DNA from 4 places in the Streptomyces sp. CO7 genome. Region 2 is predicted to be linked to each of the others. Evidence: riboswitches for the same ligand, from Rfam matches in the RefSeq annotation. Region 2 holds a riboswitch; each other region holds the start of a gene.
What was found. Region 2 has a riboswitch for cyclic di-AMP ahead of ACOV8S_RS16885 (NlpC/P60 family protein). Riboswitches for the same ligand answer to the same signal wherever they lie in the genome.
Positions count from the first base shown of each region.

Region 1 (5,055 bases), on a different contig from region 2:
CGAAGCTCCCGGCGGGCCGGAGTGTCCCCGGATCGGGCGGCAATGTGACGTATCGGGAACCTCACGGCAACCGCCCTCGGTTGCATAGAGTGACAGGCAGTCCGGACACACAAGTTTCAGGCGAGCGAAGGGACGTACATGCCCATGGGTCACACGGCCACAGCCGAGGCAGGCTCAGGAGGCCTCACAGCTACCGAGCACCGCCTTGCCAACGGGCTCCGCGTGGTGCTCTCGGAGGACCACCTGACCCCGGTCGCCGCGGTGTGCCTCTGGTACGACGTCGGCTCCCGGCACGAGGTCCAGGGCCGCACCGGCCTCGCCCACCTCTTCGAGCACCTGATGTTCCAGGGCTCGGCCCAGGTGAAGGGCAACGGTCACTTCGAGCTGGTGCAGGGAGCCGGAGGTTCCCTCAACGGCACCACCAGCTTCGAGCGCACCAACTACTTCGAGACCATGCCGGCCCACCAGCTGGAGCTCGCGCTCTGGCTGGAGGCCGACCGGATGGGCTCCCTGCTCACCGCCCTCGACGACGAGTCGATGGAGAACCAGCGCGACGTCGTCAAGAACGAGCGCCGCCAGCGGTACGACAACGTCCCCTACGGCACGGCCTTCGAGAAGATCTTCGCGCTGGCCTACCCCGAAGGCCATCCGTACCACCACACCCCGATCGGCTCCATGGCCGACCTGGACGCGGCCACCCTGGAGGACGCCCGCGCGTTCTTCCGCACCTACTACGCGCCCAACAACGCGGTGCTGTCGGTGGTCGGCGACATCGACCCGGAGCAGACCCTCGCCTGGGTCGAGAAGTACTTCGGCTCCATCGCCTCCCACGACGGCAAGCCCGCCCCGCGGGACGGAGCGCTGCCGGAGGTCGTCGGCGGGGAGATCCGCGAGGTCGTGCGCGAGGAGGTCCCGGCCCGCGCCCTGATGGCCGGCTACCGCCTGCCCGAGGACGGCACCCGCGCCTGCGACGCCGCCGACGTGGCGCTGACCATCCTCGGCTACGGCGAGTCCTCCCGCCTCTACAACCGCCTGGTGCGCCGCGACCGCACCGCGGTGACGGCCGGTTTCGGCCTGTTGCGACTGGCTGGAGCGCCCTCGCTGGGCTGGCTCGACGTCAAGACCTCCGGCGACGTCGAGGTGCCGGTGATCGAGGCCGCCGTCGACGAGGAGCTGGCCCGGCTCGCCGCCGAGGGCCCGACGGCCGAGGAGATGGAGCGCGCCCAGGCCCAGCTGGAGCGCGAGTGGCTGGACCGCCTCGGCACGGTCTCCGGCCGCGCCGACGAACTGTGCCGGTACGCCGTCCTGTTCGGCGACCCGCAGCTCGCGCTGACCGCCGTGGAGCGGGTCCTGGAGGTGACGGCGGAGGAGGTCCAGGAGGTCGCCAAGGCCCGCCTGCGCCCCGACAACCGCGCGGTCCTGGTGTACGAACCGATCACTCCCGAGGGCGCGGACGCCGACGGCGACGAGGACGAAGAGGAGGAGGCCAAGTGACCGACCTGGCCACCATGGAGTTCCACCCCCAGCCGCAGGCCGGCGAGCCCAAGCCGTGGGCGTTCCCCGCGCCCGAGCGCGGCGCCCTCGACAACGGCCTGACCGTCCTGCGCTGCCACCGCCCCGGTCAGCAGGTCGTGGCCGTCGAGGTGCTGCTGGACGCCCCGCTGGACGCCGAGCCGCTCGGCCTGGACGGCGTCGCCACCATCATGGCGCGCGCCTTCGCGGAGGGCACCGACAAGCACTCCGCCGAGGACTTCGCCGCCGAACTCGAGCGGTGCGGCGCCACGCTGGACATGCACGCGGACCACCCCGGCGTGCGGGTCTCCCTGGAGGTCCCCGCCTCCCGGCTGCCCAAGGCGCTGGGCCTGCTGGCCGACGCGCTGCGCGCCCCGGCGTTCGCCGAGGACGAGGTCTCCCGCCTGGTGCGCAACCGGCTCGACGAGATCCCGCACGAGCTGGCCAACCCGGCCCGCCGTGCCGCCAAGGAGCTCTACAAGGAGCTCTTCCCGGCGAACTCGCGGATGGCGCGCCCCCGTCAGGGCACCGAGGAGACCGTCGAGAAGATCGACGCGGCCGCCGTGCGCGCCTTCTACGAGCGGCACGTCCGTCCGGCCACCTCGACCGCCGTGGTGGTCGGCGACCTCACCGGCGTCGACCTGGACGCCCTGCTGGCCGAGACCCTGGGCGCCTGGAAGGGCTCCCAGGCCGCTCCGCGCCCGGTGCCGGCGGTGACGTCGGACGACACCGGCCGCGTGGTGATCGTGGACCGTCCCGGCTCCGTCCAGACGCAGTTGCTGATCGGCCGCACCGGGGCGGACCGCCACGACCGCGTGTGGCCGGCCCAGGTGCTCGGCACCTACTGCCTGGGCGGCACGCTGACCTCCCGCCTGGACAAGGTCCTGCGCGAGGAGAAGGGCTACACGTACGGCGTCCGCGCCTTCGGGCAGGTCCTGCGCTCCGCTCCCGACGGTTCGGGCGCCGCGATGCTGGCGATCAGCGGGTCGGTGGACACCCCCAACACCGGCCCCGCGCTGCAGGATCTGTGGCAGGTGCTGCGCACCCTCGCCGAGGGCGGCCTGACCGACGCCGAGCGGGACACCGCCGTGCAGAACCTGGTGGGCGTGGCGCCGCTCAAGTACGAGACGGCCGCCGCGGTCGCCGGCACGTTGGCCGACCAGGTGGAGCAGCACCTGCCGGACGACTTCCAGGCGACGCTCTATCAGCAGCTCGTCGCCACCGGCACGGTGGAGGCCACCGCGGCCGTGGTGAGCGCCTTCCCGGTGGACCGTCTGGTGACGGTCCTGGTCGGCGACGCCGCGCAGATCGCCGGCCCGGTGCGCGAGCTGGGCATCGGCGAGGTGACCGTGGTGAGCGCCGAGTAGCGGCCCGTCCAGGCCGGTTTCGGGCCCCGGTGAGCCTTACGGCCGCCGGGGCCCGCTTCGTTCGGCCCGGCACCGGCTCGTCCGCGAGCGTGCGATGCGCGTAGAAGGGTCCGGTTTGCCCTGTGGCGTGCGCTACAAAAGTCTTGATCCGTTTGTTATCCGATTGATCACCCAACTAGCTTCGATCCGGCTGCCCGCCACACCTGTGCTCCGCATCCGCGGCGCCGGGCAGTCATCGCCTAATCCCCGTACGGCGCGAGCCAGGGGAGCCGGGGACCCACCCGAGCGGTACCCCTGGGGTGAATCGGGCGCCTTCCGCACCGCGGGAGGAACCCGTAGGAGACCTTCCTGCTCCGAACCCGACAGCTAACCCGGCAGGCGAGAGGGAAGGAAAGGACTCAGCCACTTCATGGCGTTCAACTGCGCCCCCGGCAGGCATCGTCGTCCCGGCCGGACCAGCCGCACCACCGCCGGCCTGGCAGGCCTCGCCGCTCTCACCACCACCGGCGTCGTCGGCACCCTGGCCAGCCCCGCCGTCGCGGCGGAGACCCCCGCCGAGACCAGCGGCCTGCTCCCCGTCGTCACCATCGGCGACACCGTCGCCGAGCAGATCGACGAGCAGGCCGAGGCCCAGGAGCGGGCCGCCGTCGAGGCCGCCGCCCGCGCCGCGGCCGCCGAGAAGGCCCGCGCCGAGCGCGAGGCCGCCGAGGAGCGCGCCGCCCGCGAGGCCGAGCGTGAGCGCCTCCGCCGTCTCAACATGTTCGTCAGCCCGATCGCCGGGTCGTACGTCTCCACCTCCTACCAGGCGGGCGGCGGCATCTGGTCCTCCGGCAGCCACACCGGCATCGACTTCCACGCCGCCTCCGGCACCCCGGTCCGCTCCGTGGGCCGCGGCACCGTCGTCGAGGCCGGCTGGGGCGGCGCCTACGGCTACCAGGTCGTCATCAAGATGCACGACGGCACGTACACCCAGTACGGCCACCTGTCCTCGGTCAGCGTGGCCGTCGGCCAGGCGGTCACCCCGGGCGCCCACATCGGCCGCTCCGGCGCCACCGGCAACGTCACCGGCCCGCACCTGCACTTCGAGGCCCGCACCTCCCCGGAGTACGGCAGCGACATCGACCCCGTCGCCTACCTCCGCTCCCACGGCGTGAACCTCTGACGCCACCCGCGCGAATGCCCCCCGCCCCGGTTTCCGGGACGGGGGGCTTTTTCGTCGTTCCGGACGGTATCCGGGCGCACCGGGCGGGGGAGCGGCCGAAAATTCCCTCTCCCGCGTGACTTCCCGTCGGAAATTCACGCCCATTGCCTTAGAGTCGCCTTATTCATCGAGGCGGAGGTCGGCATGCGTATTCCCGCGCATTCGGTATGCACGGCGATCCGGGACGACATCGTCGCCGGGGTCCACGAGCGCGGGAGCCGGCTGACCGAGGAACTCCTCGCCCGCCGCTACGGCGTCTCCCGCGTACCGGTCCGCGAGGCGCTGCGCACCCTGGAGGCCGAGGGTTTCGTGGTGACCCGGCGGCACGCCGGGGCCTGCGTGGCGGAGCCGACCGAGCAGGAGGCCGCCGACCTGCTGGAGATGCGGCTGCTGCTGGAGCCGCTGGGCGCCGCCCGGGCCGCCCAGCGGCGCACCGAGGCCCACCTCAAGGTGCTCCGTGGCCTGGTCAGACTGGGTCAGGAGCGGGCCCGGCGCGGGTACGGGGAGGAGTTGCGGTCGCTGGGCGGCTGGTTCCACGAGACGCTGGCCCAGGCCTGCGGGAGCGCCGCGCTGACCGCCACGCTCACCCAGCTGCGGCACAAGATCGCCTGGATGTACGCGCTCGACCCGCTGCCCGCGCCCGTGGAGACCTGGGCGGAGCACGGCGCCATCGTGGACGCCGTGGCCCGCGGCGACGGGGAGCGGGCCCGGCAGGTGACCGCCCTGCACACCGAGCGCTCCGCCGAGCTGTACCGGCTGCGCATTCCCGGCCAGAACCGCGGGGGCGCGGCGCGCCCGGACGGCGTGAGGACCTCGCAACATGCCGTAAACATGAATGGCCTCCGTAATTAACAAGAGGGCCGTATACAAGAAGCGGGTGCAATTTCCCGCCCCGTCGTTCGCCGTGTCTTTTCCGGGGTCGGGTTCAGTAGTTACTGCTGTGCGCTCCACTCGTGGGGCGCGCGGCGCATTCGT
Region 1 is NZ_JBRIOU010000002.1:96,396-101,450, forward strand. Features, by position in the region: gene ACOV8S_RS02320 (M16 family metallopeptidase) at 139-1,494, shown strand; gene ACOV8S_RS02325 (M16 family metallopeptidase) at 1,491-2,879, shown strand; cyclic di-AMP (ydaO/yuaA leader) riboswitch at 3,106-3,275, shown strand; gene ACOV8S_RS02330 (M23 family metallopeptidase) at 3,289-4,041, shown strand; gene ACOV8S_RS02335 (GntR family transcriptional regulator) at 4,225-4,932, shown strand.
Region 1: it holds a riboswitch for cyclic di-AMP, as region 2 does, so the genes downstream of both, ACOV8S_RS02330 (M23 family metallopeptidase) here and ACOV8S_RS16885 (NlpC/P60 family protein) in region 2, are expected to answer to the same signal.

Region 2 (5,055 bases):
GCCGCCCGAACCGCCCGAGGTCTGCAGGCCGGTGGCCGCGGAGCCATTTCCATGGCCGTTCCCCTTGCCGTTCCCGTGCTGCCGGGACGGGCCTTCGGCGGTGCCGCCGCCGGTCCGGGCGGCCAGGCGCCGGCGCTCCTCGGCGGTGAGCTGGGAGAGCAGACGGCGGGCCTTGGTCAGCTTGGTGGTGACGGTCTTCTTGTGGCGTTCCGCCCGCTCCTGCTGGTCCTGCAGCTTCTCCAGTTCGGTCCGGGCCTCCTCACGCACCTCGTCCAGCTCGCGGATCTGCCGGGAGACGGAGGCGATCTCGGTGGCCTGGAGGGCTCCGGCTCGCTCGGCCATTCCGGCGTCCCGCAGGAAGCGGTCCGGGTCCGAGGAGAGCGCCAGTTGCATCGCGGGGCCGAGGCCGTTGCCCGAGCGGTACTGAGCGGCGGCTGCCGATCCCAGTGACTCGCGGGCGGCGTTGAGGTCCTCGGTGCGGCGGGCCGCCTCGTCCTGCAGCTTGTCGACCCGGCGTTCGGCGGCCTGGGTCCGCTCCTTCGCGCCGTTGTACTTCTCGGTGGCCGCCTCGGCCTCCCGGTAGAGCCGGTCGACCTCCTCGCGCACCTGCTCCGGGGTCGGCTTCGGCGCTGCGTGTCCGACGCCGTCCAGTCCTGCCGACGCGGCCGCACCCGCGAGAACCGCGGTGAGCAGGGTGCGGGCCCTGCTGCCGCTCCGCTTGTGCTGTGGGGGTTTGCGGTGCGCTGCCACGTCGAGTCCATGTCCTTCCGTACGTCCCGTCCCGGGCGGGACGGTCGCGCATCCGGCGGCGACCCGCACAGGGGAGGCGGGCCGCCGCCGGAGCCTTCGATGAGGTGTCCGACGCCGTCCCGGTCAGGACGACGGAGGGGGAGTCGGGCACCTGGAGGAGGACGCTAATCCGGTTCGTCACCATCCGGTAACGGTTTGTACGCAGATGAATGCAAAGAGTCACGATGGAGTGCGAGGGTGAAAGGCGCAGGTTCGATCTTGGTGGAACCGTGGGGCGGGATGACCGAATGCATACTTATGGGGCGGATGTGACGGGCGGGGTGCTACGAGCGGCCCGCCGCCGGAGCCCTCGACGGCGGTGGCTAGGCTCCCCGCCATGGACGTTCTCCTGCACATCTTCGTCGGTCTTCACATCATCGGAATCGCCGCGCTCCTCGGCGGCTTCTTCCACCAGATGAAGGCCATCGGTCAGGGCACCGCCCGCTTCACCCCGGGCATGCTGCACGGCGCCCTCACCATGCTGGTCACCGGCATCGTGCTGGTCGGCCTCAACGAGGCCCAGGGCGGCTCGGTCAACCACATCAAGATCGGCATCAAGCTGCTGCTGCTGATCGTGATCCTCGGCCTGGTCTACGTGAAGCGGGACGAAGAGCGGGTGGACAAGGGGCAGTTCGCCCTGGTGGGTGCGCTGACCATGGTGAACATCTTCATCGCGGTGCTGTGGACGTGATCCGGCGCCGGTGAGCCGGTGACGCAGGTACACGGACGGCCCGCACGCATCGAGCGTGCGGGCCGTCCGCGCGGTACGTCAGCGTTCGGCCTTCAGCCTCGGCCGTCCGCGTATGTCCGTCCGGTCAGGCGGGGCGGACGATGCTGTGGATGGAGCCCTCGCCGTCGTAGTAGATCGACTCCTCGCGCACGTACGTGCCGGGCTTGGGGGCGTGGATCATCATGCCCCCGCCGATGTAGAGGCCCACGTGGGTGACGTCGTCGTAGAAGAAGACCAGGTCGCCGGGCCGGGCCTCGGAGACGGGGACGGCGGTTCCGGCGTTCACCTGGTCGTAGGTGGTGCGCGGCAGGTCCACGCCGGCGGACTTCCAGGCGGCCTGGGTGAGGCCGGAGCAGTCGTAGGAGTCCGGTCCGGTCGCGCCCCAGACGTACGGCAGGCCGATCTTCGCCTCGGCGAAGGTGACCGCCTTCTGCCCCAGTGAGGTGGAAGCCTCCGTGGTGCCGCCGGAGCCGGTACCCGAGCCGCTGCCGCCGGCGGTCTCCTCGGCCTCCTGCTCGGCGAGCGCCTCCTCGCGGGCCTTCTCCTCGGCCGCCTGCTGCTCGGCCAGCTCCTCCGCCTTCCGGCGCGCCTCCTCCTCCTTCTTCCGCTCGATCTCGGCGAGCCGCGCCTTCTCCTCGGCGGTCAGCTCGGCCAGGAGTTCACGGGCGTCGGTGAGCTTCGCCTGGACGGTCGCCTTGCTGGTGCGCAGCTTCTTCTCGGAGGAGTTGAGCGTCTTCAGGCTCTCGGTGGCCTCCTGCCGCTTCTCGGCGGTGTCCGCCTGTCTCTCCACGTACTCCTCGACAGCGTCCTGCTGGCGACCGGTCAGGCGGTCCATCAGCTGGGCCTGGTCGAAGTAGTCCTGGGGCGCGTCGGAGAGGAGGAAGGTGGCGGTGTCGGGGAGGGCCGTGCCGGAGCGGTACTGGGCGGCGGCGTACGAACCGAGCTTCTCGCGGGCCTCGTTCAGTTCCTCGGTGCGCTCGGCGACCTCGTCGAGCAGCTTGTCGAGGTCCTTGCGCTGCTTCTCGCTCTGTTCCTTGGCCGAGTTGTACTTCTCGGTGGCGGCCTCGGCCTGGCGGTAGAGGCGGTCGACCTTCTCCTGCACCTCTTCGAGGCCGGGGCGGTCGGACGGCGCGGCCTGTGCGGTCTGGGCGAGCAGGGCCACGGAGGTGAGGGCGACGGTCGCCAGCGCGGGGGTGCGTATGCCCGCGAGCAGGCCGGCCGGGCGGGGCTTTCGGTGCGACGCCAAGGCGGCGACTCCTTCCGTCTCCCGCCTACCGGGTTAGCTGTCGGGTTCGGGCGTGACGTCCGGAAGGATTGCCCTACGGTCCGGCGGGGCGGCCGAACCGATTCACCCCAGGTGGTGCGTGCGGGTCCCCGGCTCCGGCGCGCGGCCGGACTCGGCGGGGGCCGCACGGACCTGCGAGGTTCGCCGGTCGGGATCGGACGGCCCGCGGGCACGTTAGCCAACCTGTGGGGTCCCTGTGAAGGACGGTGTTCGATATGCCCGATACGTTTTCGTGACCTTGGGGTGAGCGTGGCGTTGTGTGACGGGCATGCGGCGTGCGGTCACCGCCAGCGCGCCGCCCGCATCAGGCGCCGCCCGCGCCGTGCGCCGCCCGCGCCACGCGCCGTGCGCCCACGCGGAGCCCGCGCACGGTTCGCCGGGCGGTGTCACTCGGTGATGTCGACGACCACCTTGTTGGTCTCCAGCCCCGCGGCCGTCACGACCTGGACCTCGACCCGGCCGGGTTCCACGTCGGCCGGCACCGGGACGGTCAGCACCGTGTCGGACGGGTTGCTGAAGCCGCCCGCGACCGGGACCAGCGGCACGTGGACGTTGACCGCTCCTATCCGGACGACCATCCGCGACAGCCGGTCCGCGCTCTGCGCCCCCGGCGGGACGAAGCCCGCGCCACGGATCTCGATGTCGTCGCCGGTGCGGATCGGACCGTCCAGGTCACCTGCCTCGCGCGCCCGCACCACGGAGAGGACGACCGCGCGCCCGCCCTCCGCGTACTTGCCCGCCAGGTACGTCGCCGCCGACACCAGCACCACCACGGCCAGCCCCCACGGCAGGTCGGGCAGCTGCTCGGGGCGCCGGGCCAGCCGGACCAGGCCGAAGACCAGCGCCACGGCGGAGATCACCACGTACTGGATGTCGGCGAAGCTGCCCCGGCCGGAGTCGTCGGTCAGCAGGTCGGCGGCACGGGGCCGGTGGGCGCGGACCTTCTGGAGCCGCTGCCCCTGCACCCGCAGGCTCACCACCCGCCGGACCAGCACCGCGATGGCACAGACCACGGCCAGCACCGTCACCACACCCGCGCCCCGGGCCAGTTCCAGACCGGCGATCAGCTCGTCGCGCCTGCGGTGCCCGGAGGCGGCGGCCAGCTGACCGGCCAGCGTGAGCACGGCGAAGGCGGTGAACAGCACCCACGCGGCGGCCACCGCCCGGGAGGTGGACAGGCGGTTGTCCTCGCCGATCACCGGGGCGAGCACCCCGCCCTTGTCCCGGTGGAACCAGGAAGCCGCGGAAAGTGCGGTGCCCGTCAGCAGCGCGGCCAGCAGTCCGGCCGTGCGCGCCGAGGTCCAGCCGGCGCCGATCGCCGTGAGTGCCTGGACCAGCAGCAACACCACCGCCGCGCCCCACACCGCGTACAGCGTGGTCCGCCACAGCCGGGCAAGCCACGCCTGCCCCTCGGACCGGCTCCGCTCGGCCACTTCGGCCGCGGACTGGGTGAGCTCGTCGGAGACCCACTGCCGGGAGGCGGAGGCCGAATGGGCGACCGCGGCCGGCAACCCCTTCCCTGCGGCGAACTCGTCCCGCTGGTGGAGGAAGGCCGCCACGGCCTTCCGATGCCCCGCACGCGCCCCGTGCGGGCAGTCCCCGCACGTGCAGCCGCCCCCGTGGGCGTCCTTCGCCGCGTCGGCGCCCTGCCTCGCCTCCTGCACCGCCACGCCGTGTCCGCCTTCCCGCACCCGATCGTCCCTACGGCAACTCCGCTGCCGAGTAGGGGAATTGTGCCGTACCGCCCGCCCCGTCCGGTCCCCGGGGCCCACGTCGGCGCGGGCATGCGGGGGAACCAGAGGCCCACGCTTCGGCCTCTTCCTGCACAACCGTCCCGGGGGGCTGCGGGTCTCGGGTAGGACACAAGATTTTCGACTTGTTCGGAGCTGCTGGTGAACGCCCTGCACGACCCCCGTCTCGTCGACCTCATGCGGCAGGTCGCCGCGGGAGCGTCCACGGTGGTGATCCGTGATTCCGCCGCCCACCCGCAGAAGTCGGCCGCCGTGCTGGTGCACATCGCCGAGTGCTACGGATACCGCTACTCCCACCTGCGGGTGGAGCGCCGGTTCATCGAGCACACGGTCGTCCTCGTCCTGGACCGGGACCCCTCGCCCGACGGTAGGCGTCGTGCCGCGGCCACCATGGCGACCCTTCCACCCGCTTTCGGAGGGATGTTCCCGGGGATGAGGCCCGGCCGGTTGCCCGACCGGCCCGAGGCCGAGGGCCAGTTGGACCTGATCCGGGCCCACGT
Region 2 is NZ_JBRIOU010000004.1:902,596-907,650, reverse strand. Features, by position in the region: gene ACOV8S_RS16895 (NlpC/P60 family protein) at 1-750, opposite strand, end outside; gene ACOV8S_RS16890 (hypothetical protein) at 1,127-1,480, shown strand; gene ACOV8S_RS16885 (NlpC/P60 family protein) at 1,605-2,765, opposite strand; cyclic di-AMP (ydaO/yuaA leader) riboswitch at 2,773-2,932, opposite strand; gene ACOV8S_RS16880 (hypothetical protein) at 3,191-4,474, opposite strand.

Region 3 (5,055 bases), on a different contig from region 2:
GCATGGGCGAGGCCACCGCCCAGATGGCCGCCGACGACCCGGCGACCAACATCCTCGCGGTGGACGTGCACACCCCGGGCCAGGGCAACCTCCTGAGCCTCGCCGAGAGGAGCGGGCTCGGCAACGTCCGCGTGGCCAACGGCGACGCGATCATCCTGCTCCGCGAGATGCTCACGCCCGACGCGCTGGCCGGGCTGCGCGTCTACTTCCCCGACCCCTGGCCCAAGAAGCGGCACCACAAGCGGCGGCTGATCCAGCCCGAGTTCCTGAACCTGGCCGCCGACCGGCTCCGCCGGGGCGCGGTGCTGCACTGCGCCACGGACTGGGAGCCGTACGCGGAGCAGATGATGGAGGTGCTGACCGCGCACCCCCGTTTCGCGAACACGCAGCCCGACGGGCACTTCGCGCCCCGGCCGGAGTTCCGTCCCCTCACCCGGTTCGAGGGTCAGGGACTGGACAAGGGACACGTCGTGCGCGACCTGCTCTTCCACCGGGTCTGAGGAACCGGCGGCGGGGCGGATCAGCCGGAGGCGGCGTCCAGCCGGGCCGTCTCCTCGTCGGTGAGCCGCAGGCCGGCGACCGCCGTGAGGGCGGGCAGCTGGTCCACCGTGCGGGCGGAGGCGATCGGCGCGACCACCGTCGGGCGGGCGGCCAGCCAGGCCAGGGCCACCGTGGCCGGGGACGCTCCGTGCGCCTCGGCGATCCCGTCGAGGGCGGCCAGGACGCGCCGGCCGCGTTCGCTCTCCAGGTGCCGGGCCGCTCCGGTCGCCCGGGGGCTGTCCACCGTCGTCCCCGGGCGGTACTTGCCGGTCAGGAAGCCGGACGCCAGCGCGTAGTACGGCACGGCGGCCAGGCCCGCCCGCTCGGCGACGTCGCGCAGGGGGCCTTCGTAGGTGTCGCGGGAGACCAGGTTGTAGTGCGGCTGGACGACCGTGTAGCGGGCGAAGCCCTCGCGCTCGGAGAAGTCCAGCGACTCCTGCAGCCGTTCGGCGGTGATGTTGGAGGCGCCGATCGCCCGCACCTTGCCCTCGCGGACCAGTTGGTCGAGGGCGAGCAGGATCTCCTCGACCGGCGTCCCGGGCTGGTCGAAGTGCGTGTAGTACAGGTCGATGTGGTCGGTGTCCAGCCGGCGCAGCGACGCCTCCGCCGCCGCCCTGATGTTGGCGGCCGACAGCCCGCGGTACTGCGGGTGCTGGCTCACCTTGGTGGCGATCACGACCTCGGAGCGGTTGCCGCGGGCCTTGAGCCACCTGCCGATGACGGTCTCCGACTCGCCGCCCTCGTTGCCCTCCACCCAGGCGGAGTAGGAGTCGGCGGTGTCGACGAAGTTGCCGCCCACCGCGGTGTACGCGTCGAGGACGGCGAAGGACTCCCGCTCGTCGGCGGTCCATCCGAAGACGTTGCCGCCGAGGGCGAGCGGGAACACCTCGAGGCCGGACGTACCCAGCTTGCGCAGTTCACTCATGACGGTGACCAACGCGTCCGGCCGGCCGCGCATTCCGGGGCGCAGCCGGCCGACCGCAGCGGTTCGAAGGTGTCGGGGATCGCAGGGCTACGGAGACGAGGAGAGGAACCCGCGGCCGAAGGGACCGGCGCCGGTCAGAGGTTGACGCCGCGTGCGGCCAACCAGGCCATCGGGTCGACGCCGTCGCCGCCGCCCGGGTGCACCTCGAGGTGCAGGTGCGGGCCGGTGACGTTGCCGGTCGCGCCCACCCGGCCGATGACATCGCCGGTGGACACCTTCTGGCCGACGCTGACGTTGATCGAGGACTGGTGGCAGTACCAGAGCTCGGTGCCGTCCTCGAGGGTGAGGATGGTCCGGTAGCCGTACGAGCCGGCCCAGCCGGCCTCGGTGACGGTGCCGGTGTGGACGGCCTTCAGCAGCGTGCCGGTGGGGGCCGCGAGGTCCAGGCCCGTGTGGTAGCCGGAGGACCACATGGAGCCGGCCTGCATGTAGGTGGAGGTGATCGTGTAGGAGGACGCCGGCGAGACGAAGCTGGCCGCCAGCTTGGCGATGCGCTCGGCCTCGGCCTTGGCCTTGGCCTCCTCCTCCGCCTTCTCGGCGGCGGCCTCGCGGGCCTGTGCCTCCGCCTTCTCCTTGGCCGCCTTCTCGGCGGCGGCCTGGGCGGCGGCCTCCTGGGCCTCCAGTACGGCCTGCGTCTCGGCCTCCTGCTCCTGCTGGGCGGCCTGCGCCATGATGCGGGTGCGCAGCGCCTCGCCGGCGTCGGCGGGGGAGGCGGTCTCGGCCGGGGCGACGCCCATCTCGCCGAGGACGCTGGGGGCCTGCTCCGCGGCCGCGGTTTCGGTCTCGTCGCCGCCGGGAAGCAGGGAGGTGACCGGGTCCAGCGAGGGCATCTGCGGCATGGTGATGTGCACCGGAGCCTTGCCGGGCGCGGCGGTGGCCATGCCACCCGCACCGACGGCGGCGATCACACCGACGCCGAGGACGGTGGAACTGCGGGCCAGGCCCCGCTGCTTGGCCACCCGGTGACGGCCTCTGGAGACCGTCCCCTCGCTGGGGTTCCACTCCTCGAAGGAGCCCTCGCCGGCGAACCCGGCGGGACCGTACGCGTCGGCGGCCACACGCTGGCTCGGCACGAAGGGCAGTTCAGGGGCAGGGGGGTTGGACGCCACGGGGGCGCGCTCCTTTCCTTCCGTCTCGCCTACCGGGTTAGCTGACGGGTTCGGAGCGGGAAGGTCTCCTACGCGCGTATACGGAGATACGCCCGATTCACCCCGGAAAGTGGTTCCCCGGTTCCCTCGCGGGATTCGGCAGAGCGCACGGAGCCGTCGCTTGTGACGGCTGGGACAGCCGCGCGCTGCGTTATCGAACGTTAATAGAAGCGGTGGCTCAATTCCAAGCCGTTCCTTCACATCGTCCGACCCTGTGGACTGAACCTATGGAGGTTCATCAGGGCGAAACGGACATGGCTTCGGTCACACGCCCACCGCCGCCTTGGCTTGATCGTTCCGCAGCGTTCCGCAGCGTCCCCGGCGGTCCCGGGTGCCGCTGGCGCGTCCGGGCCGGTCACAGGGTCCGTACGGCGAGCAGGGCCATGTCGTCCTCGACGTCTCCTCCTGAGTGCAGGGCCACGTCCTCGGACAGGAACCGCAGGAGGTCCTCCGGCTCCCGGAAGACCCGACCGTCCAGCCGCGCGACCGGGTCGTAGAACACCCCGTCCTCGTCCCGCGCCTCGGTCAGACCGTCGGTGTAGAAGAGCACCGTGGCGCCCGGCCGCAGCGGCACGGGCGGTCCGGGCCTGGGCGGCCCCGCGAGTTCCGAGAGGGCGAGCGGACTGCCGGACTCCCCCGGGTCCAGCAGCCGCGGCGGCGCACCGGGCTCCAGCAGCAGCGGCGGCGGATGACCGTGATTGACGATCGACACGCTCCGGCCGTCCCGGGAGAACTCGGCGAACACCGCCGTCACGAAGCCTTCCTGCTGCTCCAGCTCCACCGCCCGTCGGTCCCGCTCGCGCACCACCGCCTGCTCCATGTGCTCCGCGGCCTGCTCGATGGTGTCGGCCCGTTCCGCCACCTCGCGGAAGGCGCCGACGACGACCGCGACCGCGGCCACGGCCTCCATCCCCTTGCCGCGCACGTCCCCCAGCACCATCCGCACGCCGTGCGGGGTGTCGTGCACGGCGTAGAGATCGCCGCCGATGTTCGCCTCCTGCAGGGCGGCCTCGTACCGGGAGGCGATCCGCAGGGAGCCGATCCGCCGCTGCGGCGGCGGCATCACGGCCCGCATCGCCGCCTCGGCCATCTGCCGGGCGGACGCGAGGCGCAGGTCGACCCGGTGCACCGCGGTGTTCATGACGCAGGACAGCACCGAGACGATGACGACGGTGAAGAGCTCGGTGATCATCAGGGCGGGAGAGTCCGCGTCCCTTGTCAGCCGCACGTAGAGGGTGAGACCCGTCGACAGCAGTCCGATGCCCACCGTGGCGCGCAGGGTGTAAAGGGGGGCGGCGATCAACGGGGCGGCGGCGAAGAACGGTACGGCGGTCACGTCCCGCGGCGTCACACTGTCGTAGGCGAGGCCGAGGACCAGGGCCAGGAAGGGCAGCACCCGAAGCACCAGACGGGCGTAATGGATCCACCGCCGGCCCGGCCCGAGGGGCTCCTCGACCTCCGGATCCACCGGCCCGCCTCGCCTCAGCATGGAATCCATGGTCCCGTGCCGGGCCGGAAGCGGCGACCGCTGACCTCCGCCCGGATGAAGGCGGACGGACGGGCGCCTGAGCATGCGGACGCAAACACTCAGGGCCGGAATCCTTGAAGGATTCCGGCCCTGAGTCTTCAGTAGCGGGGACAGGATTTGAACCTGCGACCTCTGGGTTATGAGCCCAGCGAGCTACCGAGCTGCTCCACCCCGCGTCGTTGTGTCTTCACTGTACGACATGGCGCGGGGGAAAAGCGAATCGGTTCACGTCGCCCCGCCGAGCAGGTGGTGGTTGGGCCGCACGGCGCGCTCCTCGTACTCGGGCAGCAGCACCACCCGGACGCCGCCCGCCGCCAGTACCCCGCTGCCGTCCGCGGCCGCCACGAAGGTGTCGGGCTCCCGCCAGGCGGTGACCACCCGCCGCACCCCCGCGTCGAGGATCAGCCGCGCGCACGGGGCCGGCCGGGAGGCACGACGGGCACAGGGCTCCAGGCTGCTGTAGACGGTGGCCCCGGGCAGCCGCGGGTCGGCCGGGTCGATCTTGGCGAGCGCCGCCTCCTCCGCGTGGACCACCGGGTCGCCGCCCTCCCCGGAGTGGCCGCGGGCCAGCTCGGTCCCGTCCTCGGCCACCACCACCGCGCCCACGCTGAACGCGGTGCGCGACGGCGGGCACTCCCCGGCCAGGTCGCAGGCGAGGCCCAGCCAGTACCGGTCGGCTGCGGAGGCCGACGAACCCTCGCCCGGGGCGACCGGCCGGTAGTGGGCGAGCACCACGTCGCCCACCGGCCGGGTCTCCTCCAGCCGCAGCCGGCCCGGCGGGTAGCCGCCCGGACCGAAGAGCCGCGGCGCGCCCGGCTCACCGACCAGCAGCGGGGCCAGCGCCAGCTGGAGCT
Region 3 is NZ_JBRIOU010000008.1:14,153-19,207, forward strand. Features, by position in the region: partial or broken gene trmB (tRNA (guanosine(46)-N7)-methyltransferase TrmB) at 1-500, shown strand, start outside; gene ACOV8S_RS24910 (aldo/keto reductase) at 521-1,465, opposite strand; gene ACOV8S_RS24915 (M23 family metallopeptidase) at 1,600-2,634, opposite strand; cyclic di-AMP (ydaO/yuaA leader) riboswitch at 2,646-2,785, opposite strand; gene ACOV8S_RS24920 (PP2C family protein-serine/threonine phosphatase) at 3,029-4,162, opposite strand; tRNA gene ACOV8S_RS24925 (tRNA-Met) at 4,304-4,377, opposite strand; gene ACOV8S_RS24930 (dihydrofolate reductase family protein) at 4,427-5,055, opposite strand, start outside.
Region 3: it holds a riboswitch for cyclic di-AMP, as region 2 does, so the genes downstream of both, ACOV8S_RS24915 (M23 family metallopeptidase) here and ACOV8S_RS16885 (NlpC/P60 family protein) in region 2, are expected to answer to the same signal.

Region 4 (5,055 bases), 160 kb from region 2:
CCGCACACCTGACGCGACCGCATGCCCGGGGCGACCGCCTGCCCGGGACGCGGCTCGCCCCGCCGCGCCGCGTGGGGCGCTCACCTGAGGGGGGCAACGCCCTATTGCACATATCCAGTTGACGTGTCAACCCGTCACGGGGGCGCTCCGGGAGGTCCGTATTCTCTGATCATGCCCGCACCCGCCGCCTATGCGCCCCCCTCCCGCACGCTCCCCGCGTACGCCCTGATCGCCACGGACCTGGACGGCACGCTCCTGCGCGACGACGACACCGTCTCCGCCCGCACCCGTGCGGCACTGGGGGCGGTGGCGCGGTCCGGCGCACGGCACCTGGTGGTGACCGGCCGGCCCGCGCCGCGGGTACGCGACCTGCTGGCCGGCATCGGCGGCGGTTTCGCGGTGTGCGGCCAGGGCGCGCAGCTCTACGACGCGGACCGGGACCGGCTGGTGTGGTCGATGACCCTGGACCGGGAGCTGGCGGAGACGGCCCTCGGCAAGATCGAGGCCGAGGTGGGCCAGGTGTACGCGGCCGTCGACCAGGACGGCGTCCAGGGGCTCACGCTGATCGAGCCGGGCTACCGGATGGCGCGGCCCACGCTCCCCGCGGAGCGGGTCGGCCGCCGGAGCGACCTGTGGGAGCGGCCGATCACCAAGGTCCTGCTGTCCCACCCGGAGCTCACCGACGACGAGCTGACCGCGGTGGCGGCCTCGGCGGTCGGCTCGCTGGCCACCGCGACGATGTCCGGCCCCGGGACGGTGGAGCTGCAGCCGCACGGGGTCACCAAGGCCACCGGGCTGGCCATGGCCGCGTCGCGCCTCGGCCTGGGCCCGCAGGACGCCGTCGCCTTCGGTGACATGCCGAACGACGTCCCGATGTTCCGCTGGGCGGCCCACGGGGTGGCCATGGCCAACGCGCACCCGGAGCTGAAGGCGGTCGCCGACGAGGTCACCACGACGAACGAGGACGACGGCGTGGCCGTCGTCCTCGAGCGGTTGTTCCCCTGAGGGGAGCGGGGTTCAGTAGGCGCTGTTGACGTTGTCGATCGAGCCGTAGCGGTCGGCGGCGTAGTTGCACGCCGCGACGATGTTGGCGACCGGGTCGAACGGCGAGGTGTCGGTGCCCTCGACGTGGTAGGCGTCGAAGGTGGGGTCGATCACCTGCAGCAGGCCCTTGGAGGGGATGCCGTTGATCGCGTTGATGTCCCAGTCGTTGATGGCGAGCGGGTTGCCCGAGGACTCGCGCATCACGTTGCGGTGGATGCCCTCGTAGGTACCCGGGATGCCGTGCTTCGCCATGACGGCGAGGGCCTCGCGGATCCAGCCGTCGAGGCTGTCCGTGGTGGCGGCCAGGTGGGTGACCTTGTTGCCCGGGGCGACGGCGACCGAGGTCTGCGCGGTGGGGGTCTCGGCGGCCCAGGCGCCGGTGGCGCCCACGATCGGCGCGGCGACGACGGCCGCGGCGACGGCGAGGGCCGACGCGGTACGGGTGAGACGGGACATGCGTTCTTCCTCTCCGGCGCCTGCGAGGTGAGCTGTCGGATTCGGGCCAGAAAGGCTGCCCGGCCCGCCGCCCGATGGGACGGCAGGCTTCACCCCTAGCCGTCCCGGAGGCGCGCTCTCGCGCGCTCCGGTCCGGCGGTGTACCTGGGTCCCCCGCTCCTGCCGTGCGTGGAATGGGTCTGTGGGGTGCGGGCGGCGGCAGGATTCGGCGTTCCGCCCGGCTGGCGCGAAACGTATGCGAGAGCGGATATCCGAAACAAGTACGATCTCCGTGGATCATGATGGTTGATCATGATTGAGGGCGATTCGTCCACCGGGGCCGCACCGGGGCCCACCTCTCAACCGCCGCTGCTCGCGGGCGACTTCGGGCCATTGGACCCCGTCCGTCCACCGCGCGCCCCTGTGGTCCATGTCACGGATCGGCCGACGATCACATAAACCGACTTAAGAGGTCACCAATCCGGCAATCTCCCCTCAAACGGACAGGGCGTCTCCGGCCATCTGGCGGGTGGGGGCTGTCGGTGATCCAAACCCGACCGGATACGCTGAGTGGGGTGATGGCAATGACCTATCGACAAGCCGTGTGATCGTCAGCACACACCAGCAGACAGGAGACCCCTCGTGACCGTGGTCGGGCCGTTCGGGCTGAGGGTTCGGGACCAGGCGCTGGAGACCGCCGTCCAGGCAGGTATGGCGGCCGTCGAGGAAGGTCTGCTCGAAGCCACCAAGAGCGAGGTCCCGTTCATCACCGAGGCCGCTCAGCACCTCGTGAAGGCGGGCGGCAAGCGGTTCCGTCCGTTGCTCGTCATGCTCGCCGCGCAGTTCGGCGATCCGGACGCGCCGGGGATCGTTCCCTCGGCCGTCGTCGTCGAGCTCACCCACCTCGCCACGCTGTACCACGACGACGTGATGGACGAGGCCGAGGTCCGCCGCGGCGTGCCCAGCGCCAACAGCCGCTGGGACAACTCGGTGGCGGTGCTCACCGGCGACTTCCTCTTCGCCCGTGCCTCGCACATCCTGGCCGACCTCGGCCCGGAGGCGGTGCGGGTGCAGGCCGAGGCGTTCGAGCGCCTGGTCACCGGGCAGATCCTGGAGACCGCCGGCCCGTCCGCCGGGCGTTCCCCCATCGACCACTACCTGGACGTGCTGGCCGGCAAGACCGGCTCGCTGGTCGCCGTCGCCTGCCGCTTCGGCGCGATGATGTCCGGCGCCGACCACCAGGTCGTGGACGTGCTCACGCAGTACGGCGAGCGGCTGGGCGTGGCCTTCCAACTGGCCGACGACGTCCTGGACGTCGCCTCCGACTCCTCCGACTCCGGCAAGACCCCCGGCACCGACCTGCGCGAGGGCATCCCCACGCTGCCGGTGCTGCGGCTGCGCGAGCGGGTGGAGCGGCTGGGGCTGCCCGAGGACGTCGCCCTGTGCGCGCTGCTGGACTCCGACCTGTCGGACGAGGCGCGCCTGGCCGAGGCGGTCGCCCGGCTGCGGGAGCACCCCGCGCTGGAGGACGCCCGGGCGGACACCGTCCGCTACGCGCAGGAGGCCCGTGCCGCGCTGGCCCCGCTGCCGGAGTGCGAGGCCAGGACGGCCCTCATGCACCTCTGCGACGCCGTGGTGCACCGCGCGGGCTGACCCCGCGCCCCGCCCCCGCACCGCACGCCGAAGGCCCGGCTCCCCCCGAGGGAACCGGGCCTTCGGCGTCGCACGGACGCCCGTCGCCGGGACGCCGTCGTCGGACCGCCCGTCGCCGGGACGCCCCTCGCCGGGACGCCCCTCGTCGGGACGCCCCGGCTCAGCGGACGAAGATCCCCGCCTGGCTCGCCAGGTCCAGGAAGTACTGCGGCGCCACGCCCAGCACGACGGTGACCGCCGCGCCGACCGCGATCGCCGCGGTCGTCAGCGGCGACGCCACCGCGACCGTCGGCCCGTCCGGCTTGGGCTCGCTGAAGAACATCAGCACGATCACCCGGATGTAGAAGAACGCCGCGACCGCGGACGACAGCACACCGACCACCACCAGCGGGGCCGCGCCGCCCTCCGCCGCCGCCTTGAAGACGGCGAACTTCCCCGCGAACCCGGAGGTCAGCGGAATGCCCGCGAAGGCCAGCAGGAAGACCGCGAACACCGCCGCCACCAGTGGCGAACGCCGCCCGAGACCCGCCCACTTGGACAAGTGGGTGGCCTCGCCGCCCGCGTCGCGCACCAGCGTCACTACGGCGAAGGCGCCGACGGTGACGAAGGAGTACGCGGCCAGGTAGAAGAGGACCGAGGAGATCCCCTCCGGCTTCGCCGCGATCACACCGGCCAGGATGAACCCGGCGTGCGCGATGGAGGAGTAGGCCAGCAGCCGCTTGATGTCGGTCTGCGTGATGGCGACGATCGCGCCGATCACCATGGTGACCGCGGCCACGCCCCACATCACCGGCCGCCAGTCCCAGCGCAGCCCCGGCAGCACCACGTACAGCAGCCGCAGCAGCGCGCCGAAGGCCGCCACCTTGGTCGCCGCCGCCATGAAGCCGGTCACCGGGGTCGGAGCGCCCTGGTAGACGTCCGGGGTCCACATGTGGAACGGCACCGCGCCCACCTTGAAGAGCAGACCCATCGTCACCAGCGCGGCGCCCAGGAGCAGCAGCACGTCGTTGCCCATGGTGCCGGCCAGCGCCGGGCTGACCTCGCCGACCGTGCCCTCGACGACCTGGGCGATCCGGCCGTAGGCGACCGAGCCGGAGTAGCCGTAGAGCAGCGCGATGCCGAAGAGGGTGAACGCGGAGGCGAAGGCGCCCAGCAGGAAGTACTTGACCGCGGCCTCCTGCGACAGCAGCCGCTTGCGGCGGGCCAGTGCGCAGAGCAGGTACAGCGGGAGGGAGAAGACCTCCAGCGCGATGAACAGGGTCAGCAGATCGTTGGCGGCCGGGAAGACCAGCATGCCGCCGACCGCGAAGAGCAGCAGCGGGAACACCTCGGTGGTGGTGAAGCCGGCCTTCACGGCCGCCTTCTCGCTGTCGCTGCCGGGCACCGACGCCGCCTGCGCGGCGAAGGAGTCCACCCGGTTGCCGTGCGCCTCCGGGTCGAGCCGGCGCTCGGCGAAGGTGAACATCGCGACCAGACCGACCAGCATGATCACGCCCTGCAGGAACAGCGCGGGCCCGTCGACCGCGATCGCGCCCTCGGCGGCGATGCCCGCCCGGGTGGTCGCGTACCCGCCCACCGCGAGCGCCACCACGGCGGCGAAGCCCGCGGTGAGCGCGACGGCGGAGAGGAAGAGCTGCGCGTAGTAGCGGGCCCGGCGCGGCACGAAGGCCTCCACCAGGATGCCCAGTACCGCCGCGCCGATGACGATCAGCACCGGCGACAGCTGCGCGTACTCGATCGTCGGGGCCGGAATCTTGGCGATCGACCCGTCCGCGGGGGCGGCCAGGTCTGTCCACAGGCCGTGGACGGCTGATGCGCTCACTTGGCCGCCTCCACCTCGGGCTCGGGGTCGTGCTGCTGCACGTCGGACATGGTGTGCCGGACCGCCGGGTTGACGAGGTCCGTGAGGGGCTGCGGATAGAC
Region 4 is NZ_JBRIOU010000004.1:1,061,429-1,066,483, forward strand. Features, by position in the region: gene ACOV8S_RS17680 (HAD family hydrolase) at 172-1,005, shown strand; gene ACOV8S_RS17685 (transglycosylase SLT domain-containing protein) at 1,018-1,500, opposite strand; cyclic di-AMP (ydaO/yuaA leader) riboswitch at 1,503-1,690, opposite strand; gene ACOV8S_RS17690 (polyprenyl synthetase family protein) at 2,122-3,132, shown strand; gene nuoN (NADH-quinone oxidoreductase subunit NuoN) at 3,293-4,954, opposite strand; gene ACOV8S_RS17700 (NADH-quinone oxidoreductase subunit M) at 4,951-5,055, opposite strand, start outside.
Region 4: it holds a riboswitch for cyclic di-AMP, as region 2 does, so the genes downstream of both, ACOV8S_RS17685 (transglycosylase SLT domain-containing protein) here and ACOV8S_RS16885 (NlpC/P60 family protein) in region 2, are expected to answer to the same signal.